DNA from 2 places in the Paenibacillus sp. NPDC056933 genome. Region 1 is predicted to be linked to the other one. Evidence: riboswitches for the same ligand, from Rfam matches in the RefSeq annotation. Region 1 holds a riboswitch; the other holds the start of a gene.
What was found. A riboswitch is a leader RNA that binds a small molecule or an ion and turns the genes downstream of it on or off. The one in region 1 is predicted to bind glycine.
Positions count from the first base shown of each region.

Region 2: another riboswitch for glycine. It lies ahead of gcvT (glycine cleavage system aminomethyltransferase GcvT); the one in region 1 lies ahead of sdaAB (L-serine ammonia-lyase, iron-sulfur-dependent subunit beta).

Region 1 covers NZ_JBHUQN010000004.1:169,204-173,204, forward strand. Annotated here, with positions in the region: gene pstA (phosphate ABC transporter permease PstA) at 1-860, shown strand, start outside; gene pstB (phosphate ABC transporter ATP-binding protein PstB) at 873-1,628, shown strand; glycine riboswitch at 2,108-2,230, shown strand; glycine riboswitch at 2,235-2,362, shown strand; gene sdaAB (L-serine ammonia-lyase, iron-sulfur-dependent subunit beta) at 2,474-3,163, shown strand; gene sdaAA (L-serine ammonia-lyase, iron-sulfur-dependent, subunit alpha) at 3,153-4,001, shown strand, end outside.
Region 2 covers NZ_JBHUQN010000001.1:3,032,621-3,036,621, forward strand. Annotated here, with positions in the region: gene gcvPA (aminomethyl-transferring glycine dehydrogenase subunit GcvPA) at 1-640, opposite strand, end outside; gene gcvT (glycine cleavage system aminomethyltransferase GcvT) at 637-1,773, opposite strand; glycine riboswitch at 1,972-2,072, opposite strand; glycine riboswitch at 2,076-2,198, opposite strand; gene gcvH (glycine cleavage system protein GcvH) at 2,545-2,934, shown strand; gene ACFTRD_RS13465 (PTS mannitol transporter subunit IIBC) at 3,451-4,001, shown strand, end outside.

The sequences.
Region 1 (4,001 bases):
CAACTTCGGTTATCGTTGTGCTGGCCCTGTTCATTGTTGTTCTTCTGCTCGGCTTGCTCGGCTTCATTCTGATACGGGGTATTGGTCAGATTAACTGGCACTTCCTGACCAGTGCACCACAGTTGCTCAAGGGCGGCGGCGGGATCGGCCCGCAGCTGTTTAACTCGATCTTCCTGCTTGTTCTGACCTTGATTATTACTATTCCGCTTGGATGGGGCGGCGGTATTTATATGGCGGAATACGCCAAACCAGGCCGGATTACAAGCTTTATTCGTCTGGTGGTCGAAGTGTTATCTTCCTTCCCGTCCATCGTTATTGGTTTGTTCGGACTTTTGCTGATCGTTAATACATTTGGTCTAGGCTTCTCCCTGTTATCGGGTGCCATGGCGCTTGCCATATTTAACCTTCCACTGATGGTGCGAACAACGGAGCAGGCGTTCCGAGCCGTACCGAAAGAGCAGAAGGAAGCGGGTCTTGCACTCGGATTGTCCAAATGGAAGATTATCACTTCCATTCTGTTGCCTGTGGCTTTGCCCAGCTTAATTACAGGTACGATTCTGGCATCGGGCCGGATCTTCGGTGAGGCAGCAGCCCTGATGTTCACGGCGGGTATGAGTAGTCCTCCGCTCGACTTCACGGATTGGAATCCAACCAGCCCAAGATCACCGATCAATCCACTGCGTCCGGCAGAGACACTGGCCGTGCACATCTGGAAAGTGAACAGTGAAGGCATTGGCCCGGATTCCAAAGAGATAGCAGCTGGCGCTTCAGCCGTGCTTGTACTTCTCGTCCTGGCGTTCAATCTGAGTGCACGCTGGATCGGTCGGGTGGTTTACCGCCGCATGACAGCTTCGAAATAAGGAGGAACCAACATGGCCATACCTTTCGGTACGGAACAGTTAAGCATATATTATGGGCATTTTCAGGCAGTGAAGCAGATTAGCCTGACGTTTCCCGAAGCGAGTGTGACGGCGCTCATCGGGCCTTCCGGCTGTGGGAAATCCACATTCCTGCGGTCGCTCAACCGGATGAACGACGAGATTGCCGGTTCCCGCACGGAGGGACATATCTGGATGGATGGCAATGATCTGAATGAACCCGGCACAGATGTAATCAAGCTGCGCCAGAAGATTGGCATGGTGTGGCAGAAGCCTAACCCTTTCCACAAGTCCATCTACAACAATATCGCGTTTGGCCCCCGCTACCGCGGTATCAAGAGTAAGAAGGCACTGGATGAGATTGTGGAAAAAAGCTTGCGCCGCGCTGCGCTCTGGGATGAGGTCAAGGACAGACTGAATGAGTCAGCCCTGGCCCTCTCGGGCGGACAGCAGCAGCGTCTCTGCATCGCCCGTGCATTGTCAGTTGAGCCGCAAATTTTGCTGCTCGACGAACCGGCATCTGCGCTTGACCCGGTATCCACGGGCAAGGTTGAGGAGCTGATCTCGGAGCTCAAGAAGGAGCTGCGGATCGTGATCGTTACCCATAACATGCAGCAGGCGGCACGCATCTCGGATTATACGGCCTATTTTTACCTGGGAAATATGATTGAGCACGGGGATACGGAGCATATTTTTACCAACCCGGACAACCGTCTGACGCAGGAATATATTATGGGACGTTTCGGTTAATCGAATTGAATTGGATGGAGTACAGTATAGAGCTATAAATAGAGAAGTAAGCGTAACACCCGGGCGATATAGTTCGGGGGTTATGCTTTTTTGTATGATCCTTCATATGGAATAGTTTCCCATAATAAAAACAATCATACTACGATATTCGTACGTACCACTCTAATTTGATACAAAGAAGGCGATGAATACCCGAACCGTTCTGTCGATCGTAACATAAATAGTACTAACCACAGATATGGCTCATAGAAAATAAAATAATGTATGCGCTTTCGTAATGAAAAGCATTAACACATTCATGTGATGAAAGTTTACAATTTGTTGATTTTTCTGTGTGTAAAATGGAAATAAGCGAATGTTAACAAATAAATCGTTAAGTTTGTTGACACTGATCTTCCGGTCGATTAATCTTAATGAGAAAGTAGTCAAAACTTCAATTATCATTCTGATCCAAGATCAGAATGGTTCCATACAGCGGATGATAGCGAGCGGGAGAGACCTGGGCAGGCTGAGTTATGGCTGGCATTCAGGCACCGAAGGAGCAAGCTGCTGCGCACCCGGCGCAGCAGTTAATCTCTCAGGTAAATGTACCATCGTTGGACGCAACTCTGGAGAGTGCGCGAAATGCGCCACCCAAGGGGTATATGATCAAGCGGCAAGGTGTAACCTGTGAAATACAGGGAAGGCATCTAACGTGCTTCTTATCATGAAACTCTCAGGTATCGAGGACAGAGAGAGGGCTCATAGCCTTCTTCTGTCCTTTTTTGATGTCATCATTCAGTAATAAAGGAACATTATGGGCGTAGGTCTGGATGAAAATGACGATTATAAATGGAGGGTTTGCGATGCGTTTTAAAGACGTTTTTTCAATTATTGGCCCGTCGATGACAGGGCCATCAAGTTCACATACGGCTGGAGCGGCACGATTGGGACGAATTGCCCGTCAGTGGCTGGGATGCACGCCAGAACGGGCCCGGCTTACTCTGTACGGCTCGTTTGCCGATACGTATCAGGGGCACGGCACGGATCTCGCGTTGATCGGTGGTCTGCTTGATTATGTCACCGACGATCCGCGTATCCCGGATGCAGAGCAATATGCTGAGGAAGCGGGCATGGAGGTTGAGTTTTTCACAAGCGGTCTGCCGGCTCCCCATCCGAATACGGTCAAGATTGAATTGTGGCATGGGGAGCGCAAATGTTCTTTAATCGGTGCATCCATTGGTGGTGGCAGTGTATCGGTTCATGCCTTGAATGATTTCCGGGTACAGATCAGCGGAGAGTTTCCGACGCTTGTTCTGCGTCATTCAGACAAAGCCGGGGTTCTCGCTTCGGTAACGTCCACAATCAGCTCGTCAGGTGTGAACATCGGGTATATGCAAGTTGATCGGAAAGCCAGGGATGGTGAAGCCTTGACTGCGATGGAGATGGATGGTGTGCCAAATCCCGAGATGTTGAATCGTCTGCGATCGCTGGACCATGTCCTTGAAATTCGCGTCATCGATTTGAAGAGAGGAGTGGAGCCGGATGCGGTTTAAACATCTACATGAACTGAATACCATTTGTACAGCGGAGTCCAAAACCATTGCCGAACTGATGATCGAAGAGCAGGTTCAGGAAACCAATACTCCGAGAGCCGATGTTGTGCGGCAGATGTCGGATTACTATCAGGTGATGAAGGAAGCTGTGCACAAGGGGCTGACTGAAGATACGACATCACGCAGCGGTCTGACAGGCGGAGACGGCAAAAAAATGGCCGAATATATTCGCCAAGGCGAGACTTGCTCTGGAGATGCTTCTGCATTAGCTATGGCGTATGCCTTATGTGTATCGGAAGTGAATGCCTCCATGGGCCGGATCGTAGCGACACCGACAGCGGGCTCCTGCGGCATTATTCCAGGTGTGTTTATCAGCTCCCAGGAGCGTTTTGGCTGGAGTGACGAGCATTTGGTAAACGGTCTGTTCTGTGCAGGTGCGATTGGATATGTTATTGCCAACAACTCGTTTATTTCCGGGGCTGAAGGCGGCTGTCAGGCGGAAGTAGGTTCAGCAATCGGCATGGCTGCGGGTGCCATGGTTGAACTACGAGGAGGTACACCAGAGCAGGTTGTCCATGCGGTAGGTCTCGCGTTAAAAAATACACTGGGCCTCATCTGTGATCCGGTTGCGGGCCTCGTGGAGATCCCGTGTATCGTCCGTAACGGACTCGGTGCGGTAACCGCGCTGGCTGCGGCCGATATGGCACTGGCCGGGGTGCGCAGCGCCATTCCGTCAGACGAAGTTATAGATGTCATGCTGGAAGTGGGCAGTGCGATGCCAAGCAGGCACCGTGAAACGGCTCAAGGCGGGCTCGCTCAAACGCCAACTGGACGGAAA
Region 2 (4,001 bases), on a different contig from region 1:
TCTGAATCATAACGGCTGCGGTGTCATCGGACACGGCAGCTTGCAGGGCATCCCAGTCTGTTACACCATTTTGGTACCCGATCTCAACAATCTCCAAATTGAGGCCGTGTGCATAAGCTTGCAATACCTGACGGGATTCAGGGTGCACGGTACGTGATACAATCAGCTGTTTGCGGCGGGTTGCCGCTGCGGCCAGATTGCCTGCTTCCGCAAATGCAGTTGCACCATCGTACATGCTGGCATTGGCTACAGCCATGCCTGTTAACTCACAGATGTAGGATTGAAACTCGAAAATCGCCTGCAATTCTCCTTGGCTGATCTCGGGTTGATAGGGCGTATAGGCAGTGTAGAACTCGGAACGGGAGATGACATGATTAATGACAGAGGGAACGTGGTGATCGTAAATGCCTGCGCCCAGGAAGCTGGCGTGTGTCTCGAAGTTGGCATTGGCTCCCGCTTGCTTCGACATATGACGTGTCAGTGCATATTCATCCAGTTTGGAGGAAACGGGCAGTTCACCCTGATAGCGAATCTCCTGTGGAATGTCATGGAACAGATCCTCCATCGTTTCCACGCCGATGGTTGCCAGCATGGCACTCTGATCCTGCTCGGTCATGGGAATGTAGCGGTGCTTGCTCATGCTTGATCAGCTCCTTGAGTAGGTGTCTTTGGTGCACGTGTCCGTTTATGAAAAGGGGTCTTCACAACCTCGGCTTTCAATTTCTTGCCTCGGATCTCAATCTCCAGCGGGGTACCCAGTGCAGCATATTTGCTGTCAATCAAGGCCAGCCCCAGATTGCGTTTTAGCGTAGGCGATTGGGTGCCTGTAGTCACTTCACCAATCTGTGCGCCTTCGGCGTAAATCGGATAATGGGGGCGTGGAATGCCGCGTTCCAGTACTTCGATACCGACCAGCTTGCGGGCAGGCCCGTCATTTTTTTGTCGCAATAAGGCTTCATGTCCGATAAAAGGTCCGGCATTCAGCTTCACAAACATGCCCACACCAGCCTCCAGCGGCGAGATGGTTGCAGACAATTCCTGCCCATACAGGGGAAGCTTGGCTTCAAAGCGCAGCGTATCCCGGGCACCCAGTCCTGCCGGGACAAGTCCATGACCTTCTCCCGCCTGCATCAATCCATTCCAGACGGCAGCGGCCTGTTCGGCAGGAACATAGAGCTCAAAGCCGTCTTCACCGGTATATCCGGTGCGGGATAACAGCAATGTAACCCCACATACCTCCGCATTCGGCACAAAACGGAAGGGCTCTATCGAAGACACATCGGTATCTGTCACCGTTCCGAGAATGTCCACTGCCAGCGGACCTTGCAGAGCAAGGAGCGCCGTCTGATTCGAATCATTGGTCATTGTTACGCCTGGCATCATGTGCTGTTGCAGCCATGCCCAGTCCTTATCGATGTTGGATGCGTTGACCACTAGCATATAATGCTGGTCTTGCAGTTTATAGATCAGCAGATCATCGACCACGCCGCCATCCGGATAACACATTAACGTGTATTGGGCTTGACCGGGAACGAGTGTTGTTACATCATTGGTGGTCATGTGCTGTAGAAAAGCTTCCGCGTGTTCACCTTGGACAGTGAATTCACCCATGTGGGATACATCAAACAGTCCGGCACGTTCTCGCACCGCTTCATGTTCTTTCTGAATTCCGCTGAATTGTACCGGGAGCTCCCAGCCGCCAAAATCAATGCATCGTACGCCTTCATATTGCTGATAGAGTGGAAAGAGTGGGGTTCTAAGCAAATCGGACATCCAATCACCTCGTCATGGGCCGTCAACCGGCCGAGTGTATAACCGTGGAGCAATGAATCTGGCATCAACTTTTATTATAAAAGTAAGGTAAAGACGCTATAGGCAGCGCCGCTCTATAACCTGTTTTCGTTTTTTTTGGGAAAAAGGAAAAGGACAGGCCAAAGAATCGGCATGCCAGAAGCACGCTGTATTCTTAGGCTCTGTCCTTGGTACCTGAGAGTTACCCCGCCGCATGATGCAGCAGGTTTCCCCTTGGGTGATCGTAACGCCCATACAGGGCGAATAGATGCTCTCCAGAGTTGCGTCCCGTAAAAGTCCTTTTGCCTGAGAGATTCACCTCCGCTTGTCGGTGGTTTACTCCTTCGGCGTTACCGCATGTACACCCTGATTCGGGTGTCAAGGGTAATCTCTCCCTTTACATTCATCCGCGGGCATTGCATAGACCAATAAACACATTTACTACTCTCATTAAAGCCTGAATCGACTATTGATGTCAAGAACGATATCATAGAAATTAATAAAAAATCCGAATGATATTTTCAATTTATTTTATAACGTTCGTCTATTTATAAAGAGTGCGCTTACTTTTCTAATATTCACCATTATATGTAGGGAGTGTTCATTTGAGTTACAGGCATATAAGAAAGAAAATCAAATAATTTGTGAGGTATCTTGACATTTGATTGGGAAATATCATACGCTATGTTCTGGGAAAAAGGTTAAGGTCAAAGAAGCGCATGCACTCATTAATGAAAAGCGAGGCGGATATCGATGAGCGAATTGAAAAGTGATTTCCTGTACAGTGAAGAGCACGAATGGGTGCAGACCGTAGGGGAGGATACCGTACGTATTGGCATTACCGAATTCGCGCAGCATCAGCTGGGTGACATTGTGTTTGTTGAATTGCCTGACCTTGAATCGGATGTAAAGGCGGAAGACAGCATTGGAACGATTGAATCCGTCAAAACCGTTTCGGATTTGTTTTCTCCTGTAAGTGGAACCATTGTGGCTGTAAATGACGCATTGCAGGATTCCCCGGAGCTGGTTAATAACTCTCCATATGAGGAAGGCTGGATGATTGAGATCCGTGTTGAGGGCGATCTGACAGCAGCACTGTCCACATTGATGAATGCGGACGCATATCGTAAACACACGGAATAATATTATTTTACATTATTTTACGAATTCCAGGGTGAAGAGCTAAGCTAGAGCTTGATACGAACGCCCGTTTAACGTGAAAAGAGTAATCCATTGAAATATATGCAGTTAGTGATACTGATGATTTTGACCATAGTTTAGGCGCAATTGCTTCATCTGAAACAGGATGAGCAGCTGCGCCTTTTTTCTGTTATTCGCGCAGCATGCATGTGGCATATATTTACATTTTATACGTCATTAAAATGGGGTTCTTCGTGGGAATGATACGTGAAAGGGAATATGACAGAGTCATTTCAGTTAAAAGGTTAAATAAATCGGACAATCCTTCAAATTTAAATCTTGTCATCAACGTTCATGACGGAAGTAGGTTTTCATTTCGTTGTAGAAGATACCGTTTTCATTTACGATATGTTTGTGAAATGAAGATTTATTTCAGATTTATACCTTGTTCGTCTGGATCATCACCATTGTCAAAAATTCAGTGGAATGAAGGTTTAATATGTTGAGGAGGTTTTCGATATGAGTTCAGTGGACGCAAAATCCGAAAAAAGCGGAGGAATACGGGTCGGCGTTCAGAAGTTTGGACGTTTCCTGAGCGGTATGGTTATGCCGAACATGGGTGCATTTATCGCCTGGGGTCTGATTACGGCATTGTTCATTCCAAAAGGATGGTTCCCTAACGCAGATTTTGCATTGCTGGTTGATCCAATGATCAAATATTTGCTGCCTTTGTTGATCGGTTACACAGGCGGTACCATGGTACACGGCCAACGTGGTGGTGTAGTCGGTGCGATTATGACCATCGGGGTGATTGTCGGCAGTGACATTCCGATGTTTCTTGGTGCCATGATTGCAGGACCATTGGGAGCCTGGGTCATTAAGAAATTTGACAAGGCTGTCGAGGGCAAAATCAAATCTGGATTTGAGATGCTGGTTAACAACTTCTCCGCTGGTATTATTGGTGGGATTTTGGCCCTTCTGGCCCTTAAAGGCATCGGTCCTTTCGTTGAAGCGATTAGCAAGGTGTTATCGGCCGGGGTAGAAACTTTGATGAATGCCGGTCTTCTCCC